DNA from 4 places in the Streptomyces sp. NPDC020917 genome. Region 2 is predicted to be linked to each of the others. Evidence: riboswitches for the same ligand, from Rfam matches in the RefSeq annotation. Region 2 holds a riboswitch; each other region holds the start of a gene.
What was found. Region 2 has a riboswitch for cyclic di-AMP ahead of ACH4TG_RS37355 (peptidoglycan DD-metalloendopeptidase family protein). Riboswitches for the same ligand answer to the same signal wherever they lie in the genome.
Positions count from the first base shown of each region.

Region 1: another riboswitch for cyclic di-AMP. It lies ahead of ACH4TG_RS21265 (M23 family metallopeptidase); the one in region 2 lies ahead of ACH4TG_RS37355 (peptidoglycan DD-metalloendopeptidase family protein).
Region 3: another riboswitch for cyclic di-AMP. It lies ahead of ACH4TG_RS20065 (transglycosylase family protein); the one in region 2 lies ahead of ACH4TG_RS37355 (peptidoglycan DD-metalloendopeptidase family protein).
Region 4: another riboswitch for cyclic di-AMP. It lies ahead of ACH4TG_RS38275 (NlpC/P60 family protein); the one in region 2 lies ahead of ACH4TG_RS37355 (peptidoglycan DD-metalloendopeptidase family protein).

Region 1 covers NZ_JBIRRR010000009.1:193,959-201,191, reverse strand. The annotation lists gene ACH4TG_RS21275 (M16 family metallopeptidase) at 1-1,040, shown strand, start outside; gene ACH4TG_RS21270 (M16 family metallopeptidase) at 1,061-2,425, shown strand; cyclic di-AMP (ydaO/yuaA leader) riboswitch at 2,700-2,889, shown strand; gene ACH4TG_RS21265 (M23 family metallopeptidase) at 2,903-3,856, shown strand; gene ACH4TG_RS21260 (GntR family transcriptional regulator) at 4,139-4,813, shown strand; gene ACH4TG_RS21255 (HPr family phosphocarrier protein) at 5,025-5,309, opposite strand; gene ACH4TG_RS21250 (GNAT family N-acetyltransferase) at 5,463-7,233, shown strand, end outside.
Region 2 covers NZ_JBIRRR010000027.1:97,141-104,373, forward strand. The annotation lists gene ACH4TG_RS37345 (phytanoyl-CoA dioxygenase family protein) at 1-389, shown strand, start outside; gene ACH4TG_RS37350 (AAA family ATPase) at 400-3,237, shown strand; gene ACH4TG_RS37355 (peptidoglycan DD-metalloendopeptidase family protein) at 3,368-4,306, opposite strand; cyclic di-AMP (ydaO/yuaA leader) riboswitch at 4,311-4,466, opposite strand; gene ACH4TG_RS37360 (GNAT family N-acetyltransferase) at 4,862-5,878, opposite strand; gene ACH4TG_RS37365 (uridine kinase) at 5,975-6,601, opposite strand; gene ACH4TG_RS37370 (hypothetical protein) at 7,012-7,206, shown strand.
Region 3 covers NZ_JBIRRR010000008.1:284,590-291,822, reverse strand. The annotation lists gene ACH4TG_RS20085 (exopolyphosphatase) at 224-1,177, opposite strand; gene ACH4TG_RS20080 (DUF501 domain-containing protein) at 1,174-1,776, opposite strand; gene ACH4TG_RS20075 (septum formation initiator family protein) at 1,877-2,374, opposite strand; gene eno (phosphopyruvate hydratase) at 2,510-3,790, opposite strand; gene ACH4TG_RS20065 (transglycosylase family protein) at 4,004-4,708, opposite strand; cyclic di-AMP (ydaO/yuaA leader) riboswitch at 4,711-4,864, opposite strand; gene ACH4TG_RS20060 (transglycosylase family protein) at 5,218-6,315, opposite strand; gene ACH4TG_RS20055 (cytochrome P450) at 6,511-7,233, opposite strand, start outside.
Region 4 covers NZ_JBIRRR010000029.1:71,227-78,459, forward strand. The annotation lists gene ACH4TG_RS38260 (FG-GAP repeat domain-containing protein) at 1-424, shown strand, start outside; gene ACH4TG_RS38265 (NlpC/P60 family protein) at 469-1,521, opposite strand; gene ACH4TG_RS38270 (hypothetical protein) at 1,851-2,210, shown strand; gene ACH4TG_RS38275 (NlpC/P60 family protein) at 2,281-3,318, opposite strand; cyclic di-AMP (ydaO/yuaA leader) riboswitch at 3,326-3,481, opposite strand; gene ACH4TG_RS38280 (NlpC/P60 family protein) at 3,622-4,758, opposite strand; gene pcrA (DNA helicase PcrA) at 4,999-7,233, shown strand, end outside.

The sequences.
Region 1 (7,233 bases), on a different contig from region 2:
GCCTGCTGACCGCCCTGGACCTGCAGAGCCTGGACAACCAGCGGGACGTGGTGAAGAACGAGCGCCGCCAGCGCTACGACAACGTCCCCTACGGCACCGCCTTCGAGAAGCTGACCGCGATGGCGTACCCCGAGCCGCACCCGTACCACCACACCCCGATCGGCTCGATGGCCGACCTGGACGCGGCCTCGCTGGAGGACGCCCAGGCGTTCTTCCGCACGTACTACGCGCCCGGCAACGCGGTGCTCTCGGTCGTCGGCGACATCGACCCGGCGCAGACGCTCGGCTGGATCGAGAAGTACTTCGGCAGCATTCCGGCGCACGACGGGAAGCCGGAGCCGCGGGACGGCTCGCTCCCGGACGTCATGGGCGGGCAGTTGCGCGAGGTCGTCGAGGAGGACGTCCCGTCGCGCGCGCTGATGGCCGCGTACCGGCTCCCCGCGGACGGCACCCGGGAGGGTGACGCCGCGGACCTGGCGCTGACGGTGCTGGGCGGCGGCGAGTCGTCCCGGCTGCACAACCGCCTGGTGCGGCGCGACCGCACCGCGGTGACCGCCGGCTTCGGGCTGCTGCGGCTGGCCGGCGCGCCCTCGCTGGGCTGGCTGGACATCAAGGCGTCCAGCGGCGTCGAACTGCCGGTCATCGAGGCATCGGTGGACGAGGAGCTGGCCCGGTTCGCCGAGCAGGGGCCCACCACCGAGGAGATGGAGCGGGCGCAGGCCCAGCTGGAGCGGGAGTGGCTGGACCGGCTGGCGACGGTCGGCGGGCGCGCCGACGAACTGTGCCGGTTCGCGGTGCTGTTCGGTGACCCGCAGCTGGCCCTGACCGCGGTCGACCGGGTGCTGGCGATCACCCCCGAGGAGGTCAAGGCGGTGGCCGCGGCCCGGCTGCGGCCCGACAACCGCGCGGTGCTGGTGTACGAGCCCACCGGCGGCCCGGCCGAGACCGAGGAGCAGGAGGGCGAGGAGCCGGACATCGAGGAGCAGGCCATCGTCGAGGCCGGGGACTCGGGCGCTGAGAACAAGGAGGGTGAGCTGTGAGCGACGCACGCGAGGCCGTCATGATGTTCCATCCGCAGCCAGCCGCGGGGGAGCCCAAGCCGTGGGCGTTCCCGGCGCCCGAGCGCGGGGCGCTCGGGAACGGCCTGACCCTGCTCACCAGCCACCGTCCCGGCCAGCAGGTGATCGCGGTCGAGGTGATGCTGGACGCGCCGCTGGACGCCGAGCCCGCCGGCCTCGACGGGGTCGGCACGATCATGGCCAGGGCCCTGTCCGAGGGCACCGACCAGCACACCGCCGAGGAGTTCGCGGCGGAGCTGGAGCGGTGCGGCGCCACCATGGACGCGCACGCCGACCACCCCGGCGTGCGGGTCTCCCTGGAGGTGCCCGCGCGCCGGCTGGACCGCGCGCTGACCCTGTTCGCCGAGGCGCTGCGCAGCCCGGCGTTCCCGGAGGACGAGATCAAGCGCCTGGTCGCCAACCGGCTCGACGAGATCCCGCACGAGCTGGCCAACCCGGCCCGCCGCGCGGCCATGGCCCTGTCCAAGGAGCTGTTCCCGGCCGAGCTGCGCTGCTCGCGGCCGCGGCAGGGCACCGAGGAGACGGTGCGGGCCATCGACGCCCCCGCGGTGCGCGCCTTCTACGACGCGCACGTGCGCCCGTCCACGGCCACCGCGGTGGTCGTCGGCGACCTCACCGGCATCGACCTGCCCGCGCTGCTCGACTCCACCCTCGGCCAGTGGACGGGTGGCACCGGGCAGCCGCGGCCGCGCCCCGCGATCACCTCGAACGACACCGCGCGGGTGGTGATCGTCGACCGGCCCGGTTCGGTGCAGACGCAGGTGCTGATCGGCCGCACCGGCCCGGACAAGCAGGACCCGGTGTGGGCGGCGCAGGTCCTCGGCACGTACTGCCTGGGCGGCACGCTGACCTCCCGGCTGGACCGGGTGCTGCGCGAGGAGAAGGGCTACACCTACGGCGTGCGGGCCTTCGGGCAGGTGCTGCTGTCGTCCGCCGACGGCACCGGCGCCGCGCTGCTGGCCATCAGCGGCTCGGTGGCCACCGAGGTGACTGGCCCGGCGCTCGCCGACGCCTGGCAGGTGATCCGCACCCTCGCCGAGGGCGGGCTCACCGACGACGAGCGCGACGTCGCGGTGCAGAACCTGGTCGGCGTGGCCCCGCTGCGCTACGAGACCGCCGCCGCGGTCGCCGGCACCCTGGCCGACCAGGTCGAGCAGCAGCTGCCGGACGACTTCCAGGCGCATCTGTACGCGCGGCTGGCCGCGACCGGCACCGTCGAGGCGACCGCCGCCGTGGTCAACGCCTTCCCGCTGGACCGCATGGTGGTGGTCCTGGTCGGCGACGCCGGGCAGATCGCCGAGCCGGTGCGGGAGCTGGGCATCGGCCCGGTGACCGTCGTGTCCTGACGCCCTCGTCGCGTCGTTCTCCTGAACCCCGGTGCCGCCCTGCGCGGCGCCGGGGTTCCGTGTGCCAGGAGCCGGCGCGCCCGGGGCCCGCACGTCCGGGGCGCGAAGTCCCTTGGGATTTCTGTCCTGTTGTGCCCGAATTGAGCGGCTCGCGGGCGTGTGTGGCGTGCGCTACATATCGACGGATCTGCTTGGTGTTCGCCGGACCGCCCGGATAGCGTCAACGCTCCCCGGCCCTGCAGGGTCGGGCACCGCCCGGCCGTGCCGGGCGCACATCCGCACATCGCCGAGTCCCCGTCCAGGGGAGCCGGGGACCCACCCCTCGTGTCCGCCGCCGCGCGGTCCTGAGGGAGTTCCCCCGGGGTGAATCGGGAGCCTTCGCCGTCGCCGGCCCAGGGGCGCCCGTAGGAGACCTTCCTGCTCCGAACCCGTCAGCTAACCCGGTAGGCGAGAAGGAAGGAAAGGAGCGACGCCTCCATGGCGTTCCGCGTTCGCCCCGCCCTGCGCGGGAAGCACCGGCGTCGGCGGCCCGGCCGTGCCGCCGCCACCCTGGCCGGCGTCGCCGTGATCGCCGGCGCCGGAGCGTTCGGCGCCACCGCGCTGGCCGCCCCCGACCACCATCCGCGCCCGGTCGCCGCCGCGGCCAAGAAGAACGTGCTGTCCCAGGCCACGTCGGTCACCGGCTCGCTGGCGAACAGCTTCTCCGCCCAGGCCGACGTGCAGCGTACGGTCGCCAACACCGCCCAGGAGCAGGTCCGGCAGGCCCGCGCCGAGGCCGAAGCCGCGGCCAAGGCCAAGGCGGCGGCGGAAGCGAAGGCCAAGGCGGCCGCGGCGGCCAAGGCCAAGGCGAAGGCCGCCGCGCAGGCGAAGGCCGCTGCCAAGGCCGCCGCTGCCAAGGCTGCCGCTGCCAAGGCTGCCGCTGCCAAGGCTGCCGCGGCCCAGGCTGCCGCGGCCCAGGCGGCGAAGGCCGGGGCGGTCAGCGCCGCCAAGCAGCCGGTGGCCGCCGCCACGACGGCCGCCGCAGACTCCGGCTGGACCAAGCCGGTCGACGCGTCCATCGGCACCCCGTACCACCAGGCCGGCTCCAACTGGTCCAGCGGCTACCACACCGGCGTGGACTTCCTCGTGGACTCCGGCACCCCGGTGCACGCGGTGGCCGCGGGCGTGGTCGTCTCGGCGGGCGCGGACGGCGCGTACGGCAACGACGTGATCATCAAGCACGCCGACGGCATGTACACCCTGTACGGCCACCTGACGCAGCCGCTGGTGTCCGCCGGCCAGACCGTCACCGAGGGCCAGGAGATCGGCATCTCCGGCGCCACCGGCAACGTCACCGGACCGCACCTGCACTTCGAGGTGCGCACCACCCCGGACTACGGCTCGGACGTCGACCCGATCGCGTACCTCGCCGAGCACGGTGTGACCGTCTGACGTCCCGCGTCAGGCACCCTGTACGGCCCGGCCGCCCACCGGTCGGGCCCGCCTCGAAGGCCCCGGTTCTGCCACCGGGGCCTTCGTGCGTCCCGGGCCGCCGCGGGTGCTTCCCCCGCAGCTGATCACCGCGGGCGGCCGCCCCGCCCGCCCGGAACGTGCCGCCCTGTCCGCAATAAAATCAAGAATTCGCCACCTCTTTTCCCTTTTCCGTGCGCCCTGGAATAGAGTCACGGGCATAATGCGGGGGAGGGAACGGAGTTCTGCGATGCGGAATCGGACGTGAACGGGGCGGACGGCACCGGGCGGCGTATCTCCGCCCAGGTGGTGTGCACGGCGATCCGCGACGACATCGTCGCGGGATTCTTCCCGCCCGGCAGCAGACTGACCGAGGAACTGCTCGCGCAGCGCTACGGCGTCTCGCGGGTGCCGGTGCGCGAGGCGCTGCGCACCCTGGAGTCCGAGGGGTTCGTCCGCACCCGCAGGCACGCGGGCGCGTCGGTCGCGGAGCCGACCGAGCAGGAGGCCGCGGACCTGCTGGAGATGCGCGGCCTGCTGGAGCCGCTGGGCGCCGCCCGCGCCGCCCAGCGCCGCACCGAGGCCCACCTCAAGGTGCTGCGCGGGCTGGTCCGGTTGGGCCAGGAGCGCGCGGTGCAGGGGCAGTCCGCGGATCTGACCTCGCTGAACGGCTGGTTCCACGAGACGCTCGCCCAGGCGTCCGGCAGCCCGACGCTGGCCGCGCTGCTCACCCAGCTGCGGCACAAGATCGCCTGGGTCTACGGGGACGGCTCCGTGGTGCGGGTGCGCGAGGCGTGGGACGAGCACGCGGCGATCGTGGACGCGGTGGCCCGCGGCGACGCGGAACGGGCCCGCCGGCTGGCCGCCGTCCATGTGGAACGGGCGTCGGCGGTGAGGATCCTGAAACCTCCCGTCAACGCGGTGCGGCGCCGGGCTTAACACGCACGTCGTATACAAGAACGCGGGATACCGGAAAACAGCGGTCCGCCCGGAGTTCCGGTATGAGGTCCCGTATTCGTGAAAGAGCGGGACCGGACCATCCGTGGGGGATGTTCCGGTCCCGCTGAATTCCGCTGCCCATTTCCGCGGGGCCGCCGGCGGGGGTGCTCGGAATTCCCGGCCGTTCCGGTACCCGGAGCGCGCGAAATCGTCAGACGGTCTCGGGCAGCTCGTCCAGGCCCTCGGCGACCAGCTTGGCCAGCCGGTCCAGGGCGACCTCCGCGCCCTCGGCGTTGGAGGCCAGCACGATCTCCTCGCCGCCCCGGGCGCCCAGGCCCAGGACCGCGAGCATGGACGCCGCGTTGACCGGGTTGCCGTCCGACGCCTTGGCGATGGTCACCGGGACGCCGGCGGCCGTCGCCGCGCGGACGAAGATGGACGCCGGGCGGGCGTGGAGGCCCTCCGCCCAGCCGACGTTGACGCGGCGCTCAACCATGGTGTTGCCCTTCGGATCAGTGACAGTGGTACGAAGTTGTCTAGACCAGTTAAACATGTTCCGGGCGGTGGCCGGGACCGGCGGTTCGCTGCCCCCAGCCTGCCTCCAACGCGTCGGCCGCGCGAGCAGGCCACGCCCGCTTACGCTGGGGCCATGACGGAGCAGCAGCCGCAGCCGTACCCCGTGCACTGGGAGGCGGACGTCGTGCTGCGCGACGGCGGCACCGCCCACATCCGGCCGATCGGCCCGGACGACGCCGGCCGCCTCGTCGGCTTCTACGAGAAGGTGTCGGACGAGTCGAAGTACTACCGGTTCTTCGCGCCCTACCCGCGACTGTCCGACCGCGACGTGCACCGCTTCACGCACCACGACTACGTCGACCGGGTGGGCCTGGCCGCCACCGTCGGCGGCGAGTTCATCGCCACCGTCCGCTACGACCGGATCGACGAGCACGGCCGGGCGGGCCGCGGCGGCACCCGCGCCGAGGTCGCGTTCCTGGTCCAGGACGCCCACCAGGGCCGCGGGGTGGCGTCCGCGCTGCTGGAGCACATCGCCGCGGTCGCCCGCGAGCGCGGCATCCTGCACTTCACCGCCGAAGTGCTCCCCGCCAACCGCAAGATGGTCAAGGTCTTCACCGACGCCGGCTACACCCAGCAGCGCAGCTTCGCCGACGGCGTGGTCCACCTCGACCTGGACCTGGAGCCCACCGACGAGTCGGTGCAGGTGATGCGGGCCCGCGAGCACCGCGCCGAGGCCCGCTCGGTGCAGCGGCTGCTGCGCCCGGCGTCGGTGGCCGTGGTCGGCACCGGCCGCCGGCCCGGCGGTGTCGGCCGCACCCTGCTGCGCAACATCACCGCGGGCGGCTTCACCGGCCGCCTGTACGCGGTCAACCACTCCTTCCCTGAGGGCGGCACCGACATCGACGGCGTGCCCGGGTACCGGTCGGTCGCCTCGATCGGCGAGCCGGTCGACCTCGCCGTCGTCGCGGTCCCGGCCGACCGGGTGCCCGAGGCGGTCGCCGACTGCGGCGAGGCGGGGGTGCGCGGCCTGGTGGTGGTCGCCGCCGGCTACTCCGAGAGCGGGGCGGAGGGCCGGGAGAAGCAGCGCGAGCTGGTCCGCCAGGCCCGCAGCCACGGCATGCGGGTCATCGGCCCCAACGCCTTCGGCGTGCTCAACACCGCCGACGACATCCGGCTCAACGCGTCCCTGTCGCCGGAGATGCCGCACCACGGCCGGCTCGGGCTGTTCACCCAGTCCGGGTCCATCGGCATCGCCCTGCTGTCCGGGCTGCACCGGCGCGGCGCCGGCCCGTCCTCGTTCGTCTCCGCCGGCAACCGCGCCGACGTCTCCGGCAACGACCTGCTGCAGTTCTGGCAGGACGACCCGGAGACCGAGGCGGTGCTGATGTACCTGGAGTCCTTCGGCAACCCGCGCAAGTTCACCCGGATCGCCCGCCGCATCGCCGCGAGCAAGCCGGTCGTGGTGGTCAAGGGCGCGCTGCACTCCGGCACGGTCCCGGCCGGCCACGCCGTGCCGAACACCCGGATCCCCGACTCCACCGTCTCCGCCCTCTTCCGGCAGGCCGGCGTGATCCGCGTCGACACCGTCACCGAACTGCTCGACGCCGGCCTGTTCCTGGCCCTGCAGCCGCTGCCGGCCGGCGACCGGGTGGCCGTGCTCGGCAACTCCGAGTCCATCGGCCTGCTGACCTACGACGCCGCGCTCTCCGCGGGGCTGCACCCGGCCCCGCCGCTCGACCTGACGACGGCCGCCCAGCCCGACGACTTCGCGGCGGCGCTGCGGCGGGCCCTCGCCGACCCCGGCACCGACGCGGTGGTCGTCACCGCCATCCCCCGGGTCGGCTCCGAGGACGCCGGCGACCCGGAGTCCGGCGACGACCCGGCGCTCGCCGAGGCGCTGCGCG
Region 2 (7,233 bases):
CCCGGATCCGGGTGGGCTCGCATCTCGACGTGCCCCCGGTGCTCGCGCCCTACGGCGAGCGCGGCGAGTCCGTCTTCACCTTCGCGCGCGAGGTCGACGAGGCCAGCGCGCACCGGCCGGTGGCGCACGCCACCGGCCGGGCAGGCGACGTCTACCTGTGCCACCCGTTCCTGGTGCACGCGGCGCAGCCGCACCACGGCACCCGGCCGCGCTTCATGGCGCAGCCGCCGCTGCACCCGGCGCAGGAGGTGCGGGTGGAACGGGCCGACGGCGCGTACTCCCCGGTGGAGACCGCGATCCGGCAGGGTCTGGGCATGGCGGGGCACGGCCCCGGGGACACGCCCGCTGGTTCGGCCGGGTGTTCGGGCCCGGGCGGCGGGATCGGCTAGCGTTCCCGGCATGCTGCACGGACGGGACGGGGAGGCGGCCGCGCTGGCCGCGCTGCTGGACGGGGCGCGCGCGGGCCGCAGCGGGGCGCTGGTGCTGCGCGGTGAGGCGGGCATCGGCAAGTCGGCGCTGCTCGCCCACGCGGTCGCCGCGGCCGAGGGCATGCCGGTGATCCGCAGCGCGGGCATCGAGTTCGAAGCGGAACTCCCTTACGCAGGACTGCAGTTGCTGCTGCGCAAGGCCATGGGGTCGCTGGCCGCGCTGCCCGGGCCGCAGCGCCGGGCGCTGCGCACCGCGTTCGGCCTGGCCGCCGAGGGTGCGGCCGAGCCGATGTTCGTCGGGCTCGCCGTGCTGTCGCTGCTGGCGGACCACGCCGGCGACGGCGGGCTGCTGTGCGTGGTGGACGACGCCCAGTGGCTGGACCGGGCGTCGGTGGACGCCCTGGTGTTCGCCGCCCGTCGGCTGGACGCCGAGGGTGTGGTGATGCTGTTCGCGGCGCGTGACGGCGAGGGGGCGTTCCCCGCGCCGGGCCTGCCGGAACTGCGGCTGGACGCGCTGGGCACGGAGGCGTCGGCGGCGCTGCTGGCCGAGCGCGGCGGCGTGCTGGCCGACGTGGCCCGCGGCCAGGTGCTGGCGGAGGCCCGCGGCAACCCGCTGGCGCTCCTGGAGCTGCCGCTCGCGCTGCGCGCGGGCCGGGTACCGGCGGCCGGCACCGGTGCGGGGGCGCTGCCGCTGACCAGCAGGCTGCAGCTGGCCTTCCACGGCCAGGTGAGCCATCTGCCGCGCGGCACCCAGACGTTGCTGCTCGTGGCGGCCGCGGACCACACCGGCGACCCGGGCATCCTGGTGCGCGCCGCCGGCACGCTGGGGGTGGGGGTGGCGGACCTGCCGCCGGCCGAGGAGGCGGGGCTGGTCTTCGTCGACGAGGAGGACCGGCTGCGGTTCCGGCATCCGCTGATGCGCACCGCGATCCACCAACGGGCGCCGCTGCCGGAGCGGTTGGCCGCGCACCGGGCGCTCGCGGACGCCTGCGACCCGGTGCTCGATCCCGATCACCGTGCCTGGCACCTCGCCGCCGCGGCCACCGGCCCGGACGAGGAGGTCGCGGCCGCCCTGCAGGAGACGGCGGGCCGGGCCAGGGAGCGCAGCGGCCACGCGGCCGCGGCGGCCGCCTACGAGCGCGCCGCCCGGCTGAGCACCGATCCGGCGGCCCGCGCCGAACGCCTGGTCCTGGCCGCGGAGTCGGCCTCCGAGGCCGGCGAGATCGAACGCGCCCGCGACTTCGCCCGCCAGGCCGCCCGCATCCCCTCGGCCACCCGCCCGGCGGCCGGCACCCCGGGGCCGGGCGCCGACGGCTCGTCCGTCCCGGCCTCCGGCGCCGCCCCGGCACCGGCTCCCGGCGCCGGAAGCGGGGAAGCCGTGCTGCGGGCGCGGATGCTGCACGTGCAGGGGCTGGCGGACTTCTGGCAGGGGGACTTCCCCGCCGCGCACCGGGTGCTGACCGAGGCGGCCGGGCTGGCCGCCCCGGCGGATCCGGCCGGTGCCGCGCGGATGCTGGTGCAGGCCGCGCACACCGCCTGGTACCTGGGCTCGGCCGAGGTCGACGGCACCCTGGAGCGGTTGGCCGCGCTGGAGTTGCCGGCCGATGCGGCGATCCGGCCGGTGGCGCGGTTCGTCATCGGCGCGCTGGGTCCCGGTGCCGGCGAGGACCCGCCCCCGGCGGTGGACGCTGCCGCCGCCGCGGCCCGTGCGGCGCGCGGCGGGCGGGTCGACCCGCAGGACCTGGTGATGCTGTGCGGCGTCGGGCTGACGCTGGGCCAGGACGCCGAGGCGCACGCCCTGACCACGGTGCTGGCCGCCGAGAGCCGGGACAGCGGCGGGATCGGCCGGCTCAGCACGCTGATGTTCTTCCGCGCCGAGGCGGAGATCTTCCAAGCGCGCCTCGACGACGCCCACCGCACCGCGAGCGAGGGGCTGCGGCTCTCCCGCGCCACCGGACAGCTCCAGTGGGTCAGCCAGTTGAGCTCCACGCTGGCGCACGTCGCGGCGCTGCGCGGCGACGAGGCGGAGTGCCGGACGCAGGTCGAGCAGGCGCTGGCGGCGGGCTCGGGGTCGGGCACCGCACCGGGAGCGCCGTGGACGTACTGGTCGCAGGGGCTGCTCGACCTCGGCCTGGGCCGCGCCCAGTCGGCGCTCGACCGGCTGCTGCTGCTCACCGACCCGGCCGTACGGCACCAGATCTGCGCCACCCGCAGTGTGCCCGACCTGGTGGAGGCGGCGGTCCGGCTGGGCGTGGCGGAGCAGGCGGACGAGGCGTTCGCACGCTTCGAGCGGTGGGCGGCGCGGTCACGGCAGGACTGGGCGGCCGCGCTGGTGGCCCGCTGCCGGGCGCTGCGGGCACCGGACAGCGCGGCCGAGGAGCACTACGGGCAGGCCCTGTCCGGGCACGACCCGGAGCGCAGGGCGATGGAGTGGGCGCGCACCGCGCTGCTGTACGGCGAGTGGCTGCGGCGGGCGCGGCGCAAGAACGAGGCCCGCGGCCATCTGCAGGGCGCGCTCGAGGTGTTCGCGCGGCTCGGCACGCGGCCGTGGGCGGACCGGACGCGGGCCGAACTCGGCGCGGCCGGGGCCGCGGTGGAGGTCGCGCCGCAGACCCGCTCGGTCGCCGAGGAGGCGGGCCTGACCCCGCAGGAGGCGCAGATCGTCCGGCTGGCGGCCCAGGGCCTGTCCAACAAGGACATCGCCGCGCAGCTGTTCCTCAGCCCGCGCACCGTCGGCTACCACCTGTACAAGGCGTATCCGAAGCTCGGCGTGGTCTCGCGCGGCGAACTGACCGGGATGTTCGGCTAGTCGGGAGCGTTGCGTCCGCGGCGGGAGGCGGTGCGGACGGCGGGGCGCCCGGACAGCGGTGTGCCCGCCCGGTGGTGCAGACCGGACGGGCACGGGCGGCCGCCTGACGGCGGTCGTACGGGCGTCTGTGTCAGATGCTGACGCCGTGCGACGCGAGGTAGGCGACCGGGTCGATGTCGGAGCCGTAGTTCGGGGTGGTGCGCACCTCGAAGTGCAGGTGCGGTCCGGTGACGTTGCCGGTGGCGCCGGAGATGCCGATCTCCTGGCCCTCGGTGACGGTCTGGCCGGCCGACACCAGCGGCTGCGTCAGGTGGCCGTACAGGGTGTACTTGCCGTCGGCGTGCTTGATGATCACGTCGTTGCCGTAGGCGCCGTCGGCACCGGCGTGCACGACGGTGCCGGCCGCGACCGAGTGCACCGGGGTGCCGGACCACACCAGGAAGTCCACGCCCGTGTGGTAGCCGCTGGACCAGTTGGAGCCGGCCTGGTGGTACGGGGTGCCGATGGACGCGTTGCCGACCGGCTTGGTCCAGCCGGTGTCGGTGGTGGCGGCGGCCTTGGTGGCCGTCGTGGTGTTCGTGGTGGTCTTCGCCGCGCTCTGCTGCGCGGTGCTCTTCGCCGGAGCGGGCTTGGCAGCCGGCTTCGCGGCGGGCTTGGCGGCGGGCTGGGCAGCCGGCTTGGCCGGGTGCTTGTCGCCGGGCTTGACGCCGTGCCAGCCGTGCAGCGTCAGGTGCATGCCCGGACGGATCACGTTCGGGTCGCTGCCGATGACCTTCTTGTTCTCCTGGTACAGCCGGTGCCAGCCGCCCTTGATGTGGTGCGCGGCGGCGATCTTGGACAGGGTGTCGCCGGGGTGGACGGTGTACGTCTCGGCCTTCGCGTGGGCGCCCTTGGCGGTGTCCTTGACGTGGGCGGTCGTCGCGACGGGGGCCTTGGCCGGCGTGGCGGCCGAGGCGCCGGTCGCGGCGACCAGCGGCAGGGCGATGGCGGCGCTGCCGACGCCGGCGGCGATGCAGACGCGGGTGAGGCGGTTCAGATGGGGCTTGCGGTGCTGTCCCTTGGCGGGCATGCGGGAGTTCCTTCTCCTACGCCTGCGAGGTGAGCTGTCGGGTTCGGGCAGGAGATGCCCGGTCACTCGGGTGCGTGACTTCACCCCGAGCCGTCCGGCGTGCGCGGACGGCGGCCTACCGTGGGTCCCCCGCTCCTGCCGTGTTAGGTGCTCGACGGTTCCGGGTCCGGGCGGTGGCAGGATTCGGCGGTCCGCCCGCGGAGAGTGTGCGCGGGCACCTGGCCCGCCGGACGCGAAGCTAGAGGACCCTCCGAGCGGCGGGCAACCGGCTGCCGCGGCCCACCACCGCGCCCGCCGGGAGCCGGTGACCGATCGTCGTACGCCCGCCACCCCTGCGTGTCCGCGCGGTTGACCGTGGGTGCACCGGCACGCCGCACGCGGTGACGACATGGCGACAAATCGCCCGCATCGGAAACAGCGGGTGTTCTCCGGACATCGGACCGTGTTCCCGCCATGATGCCCGTCACATTCCACAGCGGAAGTGACCCGCCTCACTCCGAAATGCCGGAACAAGGGCGACAAATGAGGGTTTGTCCGATCGGAGTGGAATCCGGGTCAGTACGTCCCCGGCGGGCCGCCGATCCGGCCGTCCAGGGTCCGGCTGAGCCGGTAGGCGACCGGGCGGAAGCCGGTCGCCGGCCAGTGTCCGGCAGCCAGCGGGCTAGCGGAGTGCCAGCGGGCCGACATGTAGCGGTGGCCGTTGTCGTAGGCCCAGGCGAGCGCGGTCGCCAGCAGCACCCGGGAGATGCCCTCACCGCGGGCCGCGGGGTCCACGAACGCCTCCATCAGCTCCACACAGGACTCGGGCACGACCGGCCCGGGCGCCGCCGGCACCACCAGGACCATGCCGATCTCCTCGCCGCGGCGCGAGGCGATCCAGGCGCCGCAGCGGGTATCGGCCAGGGCGTCGGTGTACCGCAGCCGCAGCGCGGCGAGCCCCGCCTCGGGCTGCGGCTGGAACATCGCGGGGCCCCGCTGCCCGCGCGAGGACTCCGCGGCCATCCGGCCCACCTGGGGCAGGTCGCCGGGGCCGGCGCGCCGGATGGCGAGCCCGCCCACCCCGCGCGGCTGCCGCCCGCGGGCCTTCACCGCCATCAGGCCGTGCACCAGCTCGCGGCCGAACCCCAGCTCGGACCAGGGCGCGGTGGCCGTCTCCCCGGCCGGCACGTCGACGTAGTGGACCAGCCGCCGCTCGGCGACCAGGCGCTCGGCGACCCGGGCGTACAGCGCCCGCAGCACCTCGCTCTCCCGTCCGGCCGGCAGCGCGTGGCCGCCGTGCGGCACCAGGGCGGAGTGCGGATGGCTGCGCAGCGCTGCCGGGTTGTCGGGCGCCAGGTCGAGCGGCACCGCGGCCAGGTGCCCGATGATCGCGCCGTCCGCGTCCAGCGCCCGGCACGCCTCGAGACCGGGGGCGTTCTGCAGCTTGCCGAGGAGTTCCTCGCCGCGCACCGGGCCGTCGGCCAGCCAGGAGCGCTGCGACGGCGGGCGGCGGGCGCGGGCGAACCAGCGGTCGTACCGCTGCGCGGCCATGGGTATGTGCTCGGCGGTCAGCGGCGCGATGGCGACAGTCATGGTGCCCGGGACGCTAGCGGGGTGCGCGGCCCCACGGCAAGGCAGGACCGGCGGGCTGCCGGTGCGTTGCCCGAGTGACGTACGTGCAGCGGGAGTTCAGCCGGTCCAGGCGGGATGGCGGGGGTCGTCGGCGCGAACCAGGACATCCGCGGTCTCTTCCGGCAGCGCTTCGCGGGCGTACCGGCCGTAAGCGGGCAGCGTCCATCGCTCGGCGGCCTCGGTGCGCCGCTCCAGCGCGGCGCGGGACAGGCTGAGGTGGACGGTCAGGTCCAGCGGCAGGCCCTGGCCGAGGAGCAGCGGCCCGTCGAGCACCAGGACCCCGCCCGGCGGCAGTTCCTCGTAGCCGGCGCGGGTGGACCGGTCGGTGACCGGGTCGCGCAGCGACGGCAGCGCCCGCCCGCTGCCGCCGGGTCCCAGCGGGTCGAGCACCTCGCGGCGCAGCGCCCCGGTGTCGAGCCACAGCTGGTAGTAGGCGTCGGCGTCCTCGTGGCCGTACTCCAGGCGCAGCGAGGCCGGCCGCCAGAACCCGGCCGCGCTGACCCGAAGGGCCCGGCGGCCCAGGGCCGGCAGCGCGGCCGCCACGGCGTCGGCGAGCTCGGCGGTGCCGGCCGCGGGCGCCCCGTCGACGGCGACCCGCCACCACGGACCGGGCGGCTCCGTGCCGGCGATCCGCTCCGCGAGGGCCTCGGCCAGCCGCGGCCAGGTGATCGGGGTCAGCTGCACGGCACCCATCCTGCCGCAGCGCCCCGGCCGCACCCGCGCCAGCCCGCCCCAGCCCCCACTCCGGACCCGCCCCGCCCCTCCCGCTCCGGGCAGCCTCCGCCGCCGATCCGGGCCGTCACGGCAGCACGGCCCCTGCCGTCCGAACAGCCGGTGCGAACACCGGCGGCCCGCCGTCACCCGGCTGGGCGAAGCCGCTGCTCCACTCGCGGGTCTGCGGCGCTGCGGTCCGCACGAGGCGGCACGGCCGGGCAATGATCGCGCCGACGGCGGTTCCGCGGCGCCCGGAAGCTCACCCACCTGGTGGAAATTCGCTACAAATCACCCTAATGCCGCCGAGCAAGATCTATTACTTCTTGTGAGCCTGGAAGAACTCATGGTGACCGTCCCCATCACCCAGGAGAAGAGCCCAAATGATCCTGTCCATCTCCGGCGTCGTCCTGCTCGGCGTCGTCTGCTTCCTGTTCTTCCGCAAGGACGGCCTGAAGGTGTCGCACGGTGTCGTCTGCACACTCTTCGGCTTCTATCTCGCCGGCACCGCCATCGCGCCCAGCATCAAGGCCGGCGGCGCCAGCCTGGCCGGACTGATCGGCGGGCTCAAGATCTAGCGGTCGCCCGCTACGGCCACTCCTGCC
Region 3 (7,233 bases), on a different contig from region 2:
TACATGGCGCTGAGCAGCGTGGATCGGGCCCCCGGTGGCCGGGACCGTGTGGCGCGTAACCCCCCGGAAACACCGACGCGCCAGGGATTCCAGGGGGGTTGGCACTGTGAGCCTTGGAAACTTGGGCCACCGCACGGGAACTTCATGTGAAGAGTTTCACAAAGGTTTTCCGGCGCCCACGATCCGGACACCCCGCGGCCCGCTCACCAGGTGCGGCGCACCCTCAGCTGAGCACACTCCAGGCGATTCCGTCCAGGATGTCGTGCTCGCTGACCACGACCTCCTTCGCCCCCGTGCGCTCCATGATCCGCAGCAGCACCAGGGCGCCGGCGGCGATCACGTCGACCCGGCCCTCGTGGATGACGCGGTGGGCGGCGCGCTCGGCGTGGGTGGCCGTCAGCAGGTCCGCGCTGATCCGCCGGACCTGCTCCAGCGACACCCGGGCGTGGTGGATCACCGCGGAGTCGTAGACGTCGAGGCCGAGCGCGAGGGCGGCGACGGTGGTCACCGAGCCGGCCAGCCCGACGAGGGTGCGCGCCTGCTCCAGCGGCACCGCGGCGCCCGCCTCGTCCAGCGCCGCGTCGACGTCGGCGGTCATCGCGGCGATCTGCGCGGGCGCCGGCGGGTCGGTGATCGCCCCGTCGTGCACCAGGTGCCGCTCGGTCATCCGCACGCAGCCGACGTCCACCGAGCGGGCCGCGCGCACCTCGCCGTCGCCGAGCACGAACTCGGTCGAGCCGCCGCCGATGTCGACCACCAGATACGGCGTCTGGAGGCCGTGCTCGCCGGTCAGTTCGCGGGTGGCGCCGGTGAAGGAGAACTCCGCCTCCTGGGCGCCGGAGATCACCTCGGGCTCGACCCCGAGGATGCCGACGACACCGCGCACGAACGCGTCGCGGTTCTCCGCGTCGCGGGACGCGGACGTGGCCACGAAGCGGATGCGGTCGGCCGGCACGCCGTGCTCGCGGATCACCTCGGCGTACTCCCGGCACGCCGCGAACGTCCGCTCCAGCGCCTCCGGCGCGAGGCGCCCGGTGCGGTCCACGCCCTGTCCCAGCCGGACGATCCGCATCCTGCGGTCGAGGTCCTTCAGCTCGCCGGTCGCGGGGTCGAGGTCGGCGACGAGCAGGCGGATGGAGTTGGTGCCGCAGTCGACGGCGGCCACACGCGTGGTCACTCGGGCTCCTCGGAGGTCGTGTCGGTGGCGGCCGTTCCGGGGGCGGCCGGCGGGGTCACGCAGGGGCCCTTGGCCCACCAGTCGGGCAGCAGGTCGAGGGTCTCGTCACCGAGCGGGTTGACGCCGCGGCCCACGGCCAGCGCGTGGCCGGCCAGCACGTGCAGGCACTTGACCCGGTCGGGCATGCCGCCGGCGCTGGGGAAGCCCTGCAGCACCTCGATGGCGTCCCGGCGCGCGATGTAGTCCTCGTGCGCGGCCCGGTAGGCGGCGGCCAGGTCCTCGTCCTCGGCGAGCCGGGCGGTCATCCGCTTCATCACGCCGTCCGCCTCCAGCGTGCCGATCGCGGAGGCCGCGCGCGGGCACGTCAGGTAGTACAGCGTCGGGAAGGGCGTGCCGTCCTCCAGCCGCGGCTGGGTCTCCACCACGTCGGGGTTGCCGCACGGGCAGCGGTGCGCGATCGCCCGCAGCCCGCGCGGCGGGCGCCCCAACTGCGCGTGGACGGCCGCGACGTCGGCCTCGGTGGGCGGCGTCTCGGCCGGCGGCAGGGGCGGTTGCGTGGCCGGGGGCGGGGTCGGGGTGTGGTCCTCGGAGCTGTTCATGAGAGGTTCTGGAGCCTTCTGCCTCGGCGCGAGGCATGTCGGATGCGCGGACGCGTCGGCGCCGGCGTGCCGGCGGCTCCGCGCCCCGGGCGGGTGCAGGTCAGTGGGGGCGGGAGGCGGCGGACGCGTCGGCCCGGTCCACACCGTTCCACAGGTTGTCGTACCACGGGCGGTGCGCGGCGGCCTCGCTCGTGGCGCGGTGCTCGGCGGCCGGGTCGCCGGCGGCCGGCGGCCCGCCCGCGACCTGGTAGCCGGTCTCACCGGGCATCACGTAGTGGAGGTGCTCGCGGGCCTGGGCGCGGACGTAGTCCGGGTCCTGCCAGCGGGCCTTCTCCTGGCGCAGCTGCTCGACCTTCTTCTGCGCCTCCTGCGCCTGGCGGCGCTGGTCGGCGATGTCGGAGCGCTGGGAGACGTACTGCCGCATGGGGTAGGCCAGGGCCACCACCAGGGCGCACAGCACCAGGGCGAGCAGAGCGGCCCGGCCGGTGAGCCTGCTGCGCCGCACCGGGCGCCTGGCCGCGGCCCGGTACACCCGGGCCTGCGCCTCCTGGCCGATGGCCTTCAGCCGGGCCGCGGTGGAGAACCGGTCCGCCCCCACGAGTCACTCCCCTCGTCACCGTCACGCGTACGTCCCCGCCCACGGTACGGGACCGGGTGCGGGGACGTACGGAGCGGCGGGGGACGGCACGGACCGCGCCTCCCCGGGCGGGACCGGCCCGGCTCCCGCGGTGGGTCAGCCCTTGAAGCGCGGGAACGCGCTGCGGCCGGCGTAGACCGCGGCGTCGTCCAGGATCTCCTCGATGCGCAGCAGCTGGTTGTACTTGGCGACGCGCTCGGAGCGGGCCGGGGCGCCGGTCTTGATCTGGCCGCAGTTCACGGCGACGGCCAGGTCGGCGATGGTGACGTCCTCGGTCTCGCCGGAGCGGTGCGACATCATGCACTTGTAGCCGTTGCGCTGGGCCAGCTCGACGGCGTCCAGCGTCTCGGTGAGCGAGCCGATCTGGTTGACCTTCACCAGCAGCGCGTTGGCGGTGTTGTTGTCGATGCCCTTCTGCAGGCGCTCGGGGTTGGTGACGAACAGGTCGTCGCCGACGAGCTGCACCTTCGCGCCGAGCTTGTCGGTGATGGTCTTCCAGCCGTCCCAGTCGTCCTCGAACAGCGGGTCCTCGATGGAGACCAGCGGGTACGCGTCCACCAGCTCCGCGTAGTACTCGGTCATCTCGGCGGCGGTGCGCTGCTTGCCCTCGAACGCGTAGGCGCCGTCCTTGTAGAACTCGGAGGCGGCCACGTCCAGCGCGAGCGCGACGTCCTGGCCCGGGGTGTAGCCGGCGAGCTTGATGGCCTCCAGGATGAGGTCCAGGGCCTCGCGGTTGGAGCCGAGGTTCGGCGCGAAGCCGCCCTCGTCGCCCAGGCCGGTGGACAGGCCGCGGGACTTCAGCACGCCCTTGAGGGTGTGGTAGACCTCGGCGCCCCAGCGCACGGCCTCGGAGAAGGACTCCGCGCCGATCGGCGCGATCATGAACTCCTGGATGTCGACGTTGGAGTCCGCGTGCGAGCCGCCGTTGAGGATGTTCATCATCGGGACCGGCAGGACGTGCGCGTTCGGGCCGCCCAGGTAGCGGAAGAGCGGCAGGTCGGACGCCTCGGAGGCGGCGTGCGCGACGGCCAGCGAGACGCCCAGGATGGCGTTGGCGCCCAGCGACGACTTGTCCGGGGTGGCGTCCAGGTCGAACATCGCCTGGTCGATCAGCCGCTGCTCGGTGGCGTCGTAGCCGACCAGCTCCGGGCCGATCTGCTCGATCACGGCGAGGACGGCCTTCTCGACGCCCTTGCCCTGGTACCGGTTCTTGTCGCCGTCACGGAGTTCGAGGGCCTCGAAGGCGCCGGTGGAGGCGCCGGACGGGACGGCCGCACGCCCGGTGCTGCCGTCGTCGAGGCCGACCTCGACCTCGACGGTGGGGTTGCCTCGCGAGTCGAGGATTTCCCGGGCTACGACGACGTCGATGGACGGCACGTTGTCTCCTTCAGAGAGCTGAGATGTCTTCTCGCCTTTTTTCGGGACGAGCCTAACCGCCCGGGGGCCGTGGACCGGCGGTCGGCCCGTCCCCTGAGACGGGTGTCGGCCGCCCGGGCGACACGCCGCGACGCGGCGGACCCCGCCCGGGCACGTCTGGGGGGAGTGCGTGCCGGGGCGGGGTCGCGGATGGGTTGCGGCGCCGTCGTCGCGTCAGCGCAGCGTCAGGTGCTGACCCGGGTAGATCAGGTTCGCGTCCTTGACGGTGTCCTTGTTCAGCTCGAACAGCTTGTGCCAGCCGCCGGCCACGTGGTGCGCCTCGGCGATCTTCGACAGGGTGTCGCCGTGGCGGACCACGTAGCTGCCGTGGCCCTTGGCGTAGTGCTTCCACGACGTGGCCGAGTGGGACGAGGCGGTGTGGCTGCTCGAAGAGCTGTAGGAGCTGGAGGAGCTGCTGGAGCTGCTCGACGAGCTGCTGCTGGAGCTGGCCGGAGTGGAGGTCGAGCTCGAGGAGCTGGACGAGCCGCCGGGGTTGATGTCGGGGGACGGGCCGCCCGCGGTCAGGCCGCCCGCGGAGGCGCAGGACCACGCGGACGGGCCCTGCAGGGCGAGGAGCTTCTCGGCCACGGCTATCTGCTGGTCCTTGGTGGCCAGGTCGGCGCGCTGCGCGTACTGCAGACCGCCGGCCGCCGCCCAGCTGGACTGCGAGAACTGCAGGCCGCCGTAGTAGCCGTTGCCGGTGTTGATGGCCCAGTTGCCGCCGGACTCGCACTGGGCGACCGCGTCCCAGGTGGCGACCGAAGCGGCCGAGGAGGAGGTGGCGCCGATCAGCGGAACGGCGATCGCGGTGCCGGCGACGCCGGCGACGGAGGCGAGACGCACGAGCGTCTTGGCGGAGGGACGACGGTGCTTACCCATGGAGAATTCCTCACCGACGCCTGCGAGGTCAGCTGTCGGGTTCGGACGTGAGTTGCCCGGCCGGGCCGCGTCGGCGGCGTGGAGATCGGCTTCACCCCGAGCCGGACGCGGTGTCGTACGCCCTCGCAGCGGGTTGCTGTCCGGTGCTGCGCGGCGTACGTCTGCCGGTCCGGCGGAAGACTTTGGGTCCCCCGCTCCTGCCTACGGCGCTCTCGCGTCGACTGTTCCCGTCGGCCGGCGGCAGGACTCGGCGTTCCGTTCCGGCGGGGCTCGCTGTGGCGAGCGAGAAGACGGTAAGCACACCCCCGTGAGGAGTTCAAACATTCCGATTTCGGACACCAACTGCGGGCGCATACCCGGCGAGTGGGGTAAACCGCAGGTCACGAGGGTGGATCTCAGCGCTCTGCGAGCGGGCGGTCACAGCGACCGGCGAGACCCTTGTCACATCCGAGACGCCCGCCGGAAAGCGGTTCGTCCGTTTTGTCGACCGGCCGCCATGACCCTTGATTTCAGCCGATGTTGAGGATCTGTCCGGGTTTGATGAGGTTCGGGTCGACGCCGATCACCTGGTGGTTGGTGTCGTAGAGCGCGTGCCAGCCGCCGTCGACCTGATGGTCCCGGGCGATCGAGGAGAGCGTGTCCCCGAGATCGACCGTGTACCTGCTCACATCTGAAGTGCCCGACTTGTCGCCCTTGTTGGCGTTACCCGGGGTAGTCGAGTCCGTCCTGCCGGAAGTGCCCGAATCGTCCTTGCCGGTGATCGAGTACAGCTCGGTCCGGCTCGCCTGGTCCGCGGCCGCCAGCTGCTCGTCGGTCGGGCTGTACGGCTTGGCGTGGCGCCCGCCGCCGGTGCTCGGAGCCGAGGGCGTGGTGGCGCCGTCGGACGGCGTACCGGAGCCGCTCGGGGCACCCGAGTCGCCCGGGGCGCCGGTCGACGGGTCCTCACCGGGCGAGGTCGCCAGCGGCCCCCCGGGGTCGGTGTTCGAGCCGCCGGTCACCCAGCCGTGGGAATCTGATGATCCGTCCGATCCGCCCTGATCATCCGAATTGCCCGACTCGTCCGAGCCGGTCGACGGCGTGGTCGCGCTCGCGGACGGCGTGCCGGAGATGCCGGGCAGGATGCCGGTCGGCACCGGCACGTCCGGCAGGGTGGGCAGGGGCACGCCGGGCAGCGTCGGCGTGGCCGACGGGGTGCCGGGGTCCACCTCGGGCGTGCCCTGGTCCTTGAACAGCCCGGTGTTCTTCTCGCAGCCCGGCCACGCGCCGGGTCCCAGGTCCGCGAGGATCTTCTCGGCCACCGTGATCTGCTGGGCACGGGACGCGAGGTCCGGGCGCGACGCGTACGCGTCGCCGCCGTACTGGTCCCAGGTGGCCTGGGTGATCGCCAGGCCGCCGTAGAAGCCGTTGCCGGTGTTCGCACTCCACAGGCCGCCGGTCTCGCAGACCGCGACCTTGTCCCAGGTGCCGTTGTCCGCGGCCTGGGCGACGGACGCCCCCAGCAGCGGGATCGCGATGCCGGCACCTGTCGCGGCCGCGGTCGCGACGGTCACGACGGCGGCCGGGGTGGGCCGGGGGCGTCGGTGCCTGCCGTTGCCGGACGAGAGCATGCGGTACGCCTTTCGTTTGGCCGTACGCGCCCGGCGCGGGCATCCGCCGTGAGGGCGGCGGTGCGGCCACCCGGCGGCTGCCCGTTCCTGTGGGGCGGGCGCGTGGCGCGAGCCGTGGATGCCTCGCGCTGACCGCAGAACGTAGCGGTGATGGCCAACGGATCACAAGCCGATGTAGCGGGCATCACGTCATGGTCACGGACCTGACAGATCGTCACTTTCCTTTGCCCGTACGGGTTCCGGCTGCGGGGTGAAGGCCACCGGCAGGGTGCGAAGTCCGCGCATGATCAGGCCGCCCCGCCACCGGAGTTCGCCGGGTTCGGCGGCAAGCCGCAGATCGGGCAGCCGGGTCAGCAGCGCGGCCAGCGCGGTCCTCGCCTCCAGCCGGGCGAGCGGCGCGCCGAGGCAGTAGTGGATGCCGTGCCCGTATCCCAGGTGCGGGTTGTCCCGGCGCGCCAGGTCCACGGTGTCCGGCGCGGCGAAGCGGTCCGGGTCGCGGTCGGCCGCGGCGAGCACGACCAGCACCGGGTCGCCCGCCGCCACCGGCTGCCCGCCGATGGCCAGCGGTCCGGTCGCGTACCGCCACGTCGCGAGTTCCACCGGGCCGTCGAAGCGCAGCAGCTCCTCGACGGCGGTCTCCAGCAGGGCGGTCTCGCCGCGCGCCAGCGACTCCTGGAGGGCCGCACGCTGCACCGGGTGCCGCAGCAGGGTGTGCATCCCGTTCCCGATGAGGTTGACGGTCGTCTCGAAACCGGCGAACAGCAGGATGAAGGCCATGGCGGCGGCCTCGTTCTCCGTCAGGTGCTCGCCGTGGTCACTGGCCCGGATCAGGCCGGAGATCAGGTCGTCGCCCAGGTCGCCGCGCTTGCGGTGGATCAGCTCCACCAGGTAGGCGCGCATCCGCTTGACCGAGCGGGC
Region 4 (7,233 bases), on a different contig from region 2:
GGACACCGGCGGGGTCATGTGGCTGCTGACCGGCAAGGGCAACGGGTCGTTCTACGGCCGGGTCAAGGTCGGTGCGGGCTGGGGCGAGTACAACGCCCTCACCGGTGCCGGCGACATCAACGGCGACGGCTACCCCGACATCGTGGCCCGCGCCGGCAACGGCCACCTGTACCTGTACCTGGGCACCGGCGACAGCAAGGCGCCGTTCAAGGGCCGGATCGACGTCGGCGCCGGGTGGAACACCTACACCAGGCTCGCCGCACCCGGCGACCTCGACGGCGACGGGCGTGCGGACCTGGTCGGCGCGACCTCCGACGGCCGGCTGTTCCGGTACAGCGCCACCGGGCACATCGGCACCATCACGTACAAGACCCGCGTGCTGATCGGCACCGCCGGCTGGAACTCCTACAGCGCGATCTTCTGACAGCGCTGACCCGCGCTGACCCGCGCTGACCCGCGCACACCGGCTCACGCCGGCCGGGTCGCCCCCGCGAACGGCATCTGCGAGATGGGGGCGATCCGGACCGGTGCGCCGGGGTGCGGGGCGTGGATCATCTCGCCGTTGCCGATGTAGAGGCCCACGTGCGAGACGCCGGAGTAGAAGAACACCAGGTCGCCGGGGCGCAGTTCGGACTCCGGCACCCGGGCGCCCGCGTTGATCTGGGTGTAGGTGGTGCGCGGCAGGGACACCCCCGCCGCCTTCCACGCCGCCTGGGTCAGGCCCGAGCAGTCGTACGCGTTCGGCCCGGTGGCGCCCCAGACGTAGGGCAGGCCCAGCGCGCGGTACGCGAACGCCACCGCCTCGGCGGCGCGCGCCGAGGGGGCGCCCGCGGTCGCCGACAGCGGCGGGCGGAGCGTGGAGCGGTTCGCGGCCGCCTGGCCGGCCGGGCCGTCCGAGGCGCCGACGGCCGCCCGGTCGGCCGGGCTGAGCTGCGCGAGCAGCGCCTGCGCCTCGGCCAAGGTGCGCTGCACGGTCTGTTTGCGGGCCGCCAGCCGGGACTGCGCCGCCCGCAGGGCGTCCACCCGGCCGGCGGCCTCGGCCCGGGTCTGCTCGATGTCCCGCTGCTGGGCGGCCAGCCGGGCCAGCGCCGAGGCCTGCCGGTTCCCCAACTGGTCGAGCATCCCGGCCTGTTCCAGATACGTCCCGGGCGCGGAGCTGAGCGCGAGCTGCAGCGTCGGGTCGAGCGACCCGGCGCGGTACTGCGCCGCCGCGACCGTCCCGAGCGCGTCCCGCGTCGCGTTGAGCGCGGCGGTCTTGCGGGCCAGCTCGTCCTGCAGCCCGCCGAGTGCGGCCTGGGCGTCGTCCGCCTGCTGCTTCGCGCCGTTGTACTGCTCGGTCGCCTGCTCGGCCTGCTGGTACAGCGCCTCGACCCTGGCCTTGGCCTCGGCCGGTGTGGGCCGGGGCTGTGCGTAGCCGGTCTCGCCGAACAGCGACACCGAGGCGGCGGAGGCGAGCGCCAGGGTGCAGGCGGCGCGGGAGACGGTGACGCGGGATCGGGGCGGGCGACTGTGTGAGGCCACGGCGGCCGTCACTCTCCTTCCGGGGGTGGGTCCGGCGGCGCCTGCACGGGGGAACAGGGCGCCGCCGGACCTCGGCGGGGGCAGCCGCCACCGGACGGACGACAGTGCGCCGCCGGCGGGGGATCGGCCACCTGTCGAGCGACGCTAAACCTCACCGGGGGCGGCGCGGGTCCGGTGGACCGGGACTGGTGCCCTTCCGGTCGGGGCCGACCGGAACCGACCGGCGTTCGACGGGTGACATGCCCGCTTGGGTACCCGCACTGACCGATGCGCGGGGAAGGCCACCCCTCCCGCCGGGGGGTGCTAAGGGCGTCGCTAGGGTCGCGCCCATGGACACTCTCATCAATGTTCTAGTCGGCCTGCACATCCTGGGCATCGCCGCACTGCTGGGCGGGTTCCTCACCCAGCTGAAGGTGATGGGCAACGGCACCGCCGCGGTCCGCTTCGTCCCGGGCATGCTCTACGGCGCCGCCACCATGCTCGTGACCGGCGTGACCATGGTCGCCCTGCTGAACGCCGACGACCGCCACGTGGACAACGCCAAGATCGGCGTCAAGCTGGCGGTGCTGGTGGTGATCCTCGGCCTGGTCTACGTCAAGCGCGACGAGGAACGCCTCGACCGGGCGACGTTCGGCGCGGTGGGGGTGCTGACCGCGCTCAACATCTTCATCGCGGTGCTCTGGACGTAGGCCCGCGCCCGAACACGCGTGACGTCCGGACGGAGCACTCCCGTCCGGACGTCACGCGTTTCGCTGGGACTCAGGCCACCCGGCGGGCCGCGGCGAACGGCATCCAGCTCATGGGCGCGATCTCGACGACCGCGCCGGTGTGCGGGGCGTGCACGATCTGCCCGTTGCCGAGGTAGATCCCGACGTGGGAGATGCCCGAGTAGAAGAACACCAGGTCGCCCGGCTGCAGATCGGCCTGGGAGACGGCGACGCCGTCCTTGACCTGGTCCCAGGTGGTCCGGCCGATGCTGACGCCCGCCGCGCGGTAGGCGGCCTGGGTGAGCCCGGAGCAGTCGTAGGCGTTGGGGCCGGTGCCACCGGACACGTACGGCTTGCCGCGCTGCGAGAGCGCGAACTGGATGGCGGCGGCGGCCCGTCCGGTCGCCGGCCCGCTGTACGTGTAGTGCTTCGTCGCGGACGACGTCGAGGGGGTCATCGCGGCGAGCTTGGCGCGCTGCGCGGCGTTGAGGCTGTTGAGCAGCTTCTGCGCCGCGGCGAGCTTCGTCTGCAGGTTCTTCTTCTCCGTCGCCAGAGCGCTCTGCGCGGAGGTCAGCTGGTTCAGGCTCGACGTGGCCTGCGCCCGCTGGATGTTCGCCTGCTCCTCCTGGACCTTGAAGGTCTGGAGGGCCTGCTCCTGCGTGGTGGAGAGCCGGTCCATCATGTGCGACTGCTGGAGGAACTGCTCCGGGTTGTCGGAGAGCAGCAGCTGCGTCGTCTGGTCGAGGCCGCCGTCGCGGTACTGCGCGGTGGCGAACTGGCCCAGGACCCGGCGGGTCTCGTTCATCTGCTGGGTCTTCTGCGCGACCTGCTCCAGGAGCTGGTTGGCCTTGGCGCGCTGCGCCGAGGTCTTCTCCTTGGCCTGGTCGTACTGCTGGGTGGCCACCTCGGCCTGCTGGTTGAGCGTGTCGATCTGCTTCTTCACCTCGGCGATCGAGGGTTTGGCAGGCGCCGCGTTCGCGGTCTCGCTCATCAGGGTGACCGACGCCAGTGCCGCTGCGGTGACCCCGACCGCCGCGCGGGGGGCGGCTGAGGCGAGTATCCGGGTACGCGGCTTGCGGTGCGACGCCACAGCAGGCGACTCCTTCCGTGGACCGCCGACCGGGTTAGCTGACGGGTTCGGGCTGGGAAGGCTGCCCTACTGGACGGACGCTTGTCGCGTCTGTCCGGATTCACCCCAATGTGACTGTGGGTCCCCGGTTCCGGCCGCCGGCCGGATTAGGCGGAGGTGGCGTGCTGCCGGCACTTGCACCGGCGGGAAGCAGGCCACCTAGCGGGCTACGGTAATCAACTCTCGCGAGTCTTGGGAAGTTTGGATCGCAATGTGACCGAAATCGCTTTGTGATCTTACGGTTGGTGACGGTGGTTCAGGGGGTCAATACGGGCGAACGGCACCGTAGAAGGGCATTTCCGTGATCGGCGCGATCTTGACGACGGTGCCCGTGTGCGGAGCGTGAATCATCTCGCCGTTGCCGATGTACATGCCGACGTGGCTGATGTCGCTGTAGAAGAAGATCAGGTCGCCCGGCTGCAGGTTCGTCTCCGAGACCCGGGTGCCGACGTTCACCTGGTCCCAGGTGGTGCGCGGCAGGGTGATGCCGGCCGCCTTGTAGGCCGCCTGCGTCAGGCCCGAGCAGTCGAACGAGTCGGGACCGGTGGCGCCCCACACGTAGGGCTTGCCGATCTGCTTGCGGGCGAAGGCGATCGCCTGGTCGGCCACCGAGGAGTTGGCGGGCGTCGACGGCGGCGTCGTGGTCGTCGTCGACGTGCTCTTCTTCGCGGCGGCCGCCTTGGCCGCCGCCTCGGCAGCGGCCTTCTGCTTGGCCACCAGTGCCGCCGCCTTCCGGCGGGCCTCCTCCTCCTGCTTGGCGGCCAGCGCCGCCAGCCGCGCCTTCTCCTGTGCGGTCAGGCTGTTGAGGAGGTGCTGGGCCTGGCTCAGCTTGGTCTGCACGTCCTGCTTGGCGGTCTTGAGCTTGGCCTGCTGCGCGGTGAGCGACGCCAGGCTCTTGGCCGCCTCGATGCGCTGCTGGGTCGCGGCGGCCTGCTCCACCCGGAACGAGTCGACCGCCGCCTTCTGGCGCTGCGCGAGCACGTCGGTCAGGTGCAGCTGGTCGACGAGGTCCTCAGGGCTGCCGGACAGCATGTAGCGGGTGGTGGTCTCGTCACCGCCGGAGCGGTACTGCGCGGCCGCGTACAGGCCGAGCTGGCGGCGCGCGTCGTTGAGCGTCTGGGTCTTCTGCGCCACCTGCTCCAGCAGCTTGTTGACCTTGACGTTCTGCTGGTCGACCTGCTCCTTGGTGCCGTTGTACTTCTCGGTGGCGACCTCGGCCTGGTGCATCAGGGAGTCGACCTTCGCCTTGACCTCGGCGATGGAGGGCTGCGGCGGCGGGGTGGCGTTCGCCGTCTCGCTCAGCAGGGTCACGGTGGCCAGGGCGGCAGTGGTGATACCCACTGCCGCCCGTGGTCCCGAGGCGCTGAGTAGCGCGGTTCTGGCCTTACGGTGCGTCGCCATGGCGGGCGGACTCCTCTCGGACGCGGACCGGTGGGGCTGGTGCGGGAACGTAGCCGAGGCCCGGCGTTGCTGGGAAGGCCGATGTCCGATAAGGCCCGATACCTTTTCGTAATCTTTTGCCAGACCCGGTGCGTCGTCACCGAGCGTGGTAGGAAGGACACACCTGTGCGAGTCCTTCGGCCGGGGGAACCGGGTGAACCGGGACGGACTGTCGGCGCGGCGTCCTAGACTCAGGAGGCGATGAGCAGCCTCTTTGACGACAGCTTCCTGGCCGGTCTCGACGCGGCCCACGGCCCGGCCGACGACGGCCCGCCCCCGCCGCCGGAGGGGGAGCACGACGAACCCGACTCCCTGCCGGACGGCCTGTTCGGCGACCGGTTCGACGGCCCGCCGCCGATCCGCGACGCCCACTACCGCGACGGCGCCGCCCGCCCGGCCGCCGACCCCGCGCAGCTGCTGGAGGGCCTCAACGAGCAGCAGCGCGCCGCCGTGGGGCACTCCGGCGGGCCGCTGCTCATCGTGGCCGGCGCCGGCTCCGGCAAGACCCGGGTGCTCACCCACCGCATCGCGCACCTCCTCTACGCCCGGCACGTCCACCCCGGCTCCATCCTGGCGATCACCTTCACCAACAAGGCCGCCGGCGAGATGAAGGAGCGGGTGGAGCAGCTCGTCGGGCCGCGCGCCGGCGCGATGTGGGTGTCGACGTTCCACAGCGCGTGCGTGCGCATCCTGCGCCGCGAGTCCAAGAAGCTGGGCTTCACCTCGTCCTTCTCGATCTACGACGCGGCCGACTCCAAGCGGCTGATGGCCCTGGTCTGCCAGCGCGACCTCGACCTGGACCCCAAGCAGTTCCCGCCGAAGTCGTTCAGCGCGAAGATCTCCAACCTCAAGAACGAGCTGATCGACGAGGAGACCTTCGCCGCCCAGGCGGAGACCCCGTTCGACCGCAAGCTCGCCGAGGCGTACGCCCTCTACCAGTCGCGGCTGCGCGAGGCCAACGCCCTGGACTTCGACGACATCATCATGACCACGGTCAACCTGCTGCAGGCGTTCCCGGACGTCGCCGAGCACTACCGGCGGCGCTTCCGGCACGTCCTGGTCGACGAGTACCAGGACACCAACCACGCGCAGTACATGCTGGTCCGCGAGCTGGTCGGCACCGAGGCGCCGCCGTCCGCGGAGGACGGCCAGGACAGCCAGGACGGCGGGGCGGCCGACGCCGGCGAGCAGGACGGCGCGCGGGGCGCGGACGCCGTCCCCGGGCCCGCCGAGCTGTGCGTGGTCGGTGACGCGGACCAGTCGATCTACGCCTTCCGCGGCGCCACGATCCGCAACATCCTCCAGTTCGAGGAGGACTACCCGCAGGCCCGCACCATCCTGCTGGAGCAGAACTACCGCTCCACGCAGACCATCCTGTCCGCGGCCAACGCCGTCATCGAGCGCAACGCCGGCCGCCGCGCCAAGAACCTGTGGACCGAGTCCGGCGACGGCCCGGTCATCATCGGCTACGTCGCCGACCAGGAGCACGACGAGGCGCAGTTCGTCGCCGACGAGATAGACCGCCTCACCGACGCGGACCAGGCCCGCCCCGGCGACGTGGCGGTCTTCTACCGCACCAACGCGCAGTCCCGTGTGTTCGAGGAGGTGTTCATCCGCGTCGGCCTGCCCTACAAGGTCGTCGGCGGCGTGCGCTTCTACGAGCGGCGCGAGGTGCGGGACGTGCTCGCCTACCTGAGGGTGCTGGCCAACCCCGAGGACGCGGTGCCGCTGCGCCGCATCCTGAACGTGCCCAAGCGCGGCATCGGCGACCGCGCGGAGGCGATGGTGGACGCCCTCGCGCAGCGCGAGCGGATCTCCTTCGCGCAGGCGCTGCGCCGGGTCGACGAGGCCTACGGCATGGCGGCCCGCTCGGCGAACGCCGTGAAGCGGTTCAACACCCTCATGGACGAGCTGCGCACCATCGTGGAGTCCGGTGCGGGCCCCGCCGTCGTCCTGGAGGCGGTGCTCGAACGCACGGGCTATCTGGCCGAGTTGCAGGCGTCCACCGACCCGCAGGACGAGACCCGCGTCGAGAACCTCCAGGAACTCGCCGCCGTGGCCCTGGAGTTCGAGCAGGAGCGCGGCGAGGAGGGCAGCACCCTGTCCGAGTTCCTGGAACGCGTCGCCCTGGTCGCCGACTCCGACGAGATCCCGGACGAGGACGAGGAGTCCGGCGGCGTGATCACGCTGATGACGCTGCACACCGCCAAGGGCCTGGAGTTCCCGGTGGTGTTCCTCACGGGCATGGAGGACGGGGTCTTCCCGCACATGCGGGCCCTCGGCCAGGTCAAGGAGCTGGAGGAGGAGCGGCGGCTGGCGTACGTCGGCATCACCCGCGCCCGCGAGCGCCTCTACCTGACCCGCTCCACGATGCGCAGCGCCTGGGGGCAGCCCTCCTACAACCCGCCGTCGCGGTTCCTGGAGGAGATCCCGGAC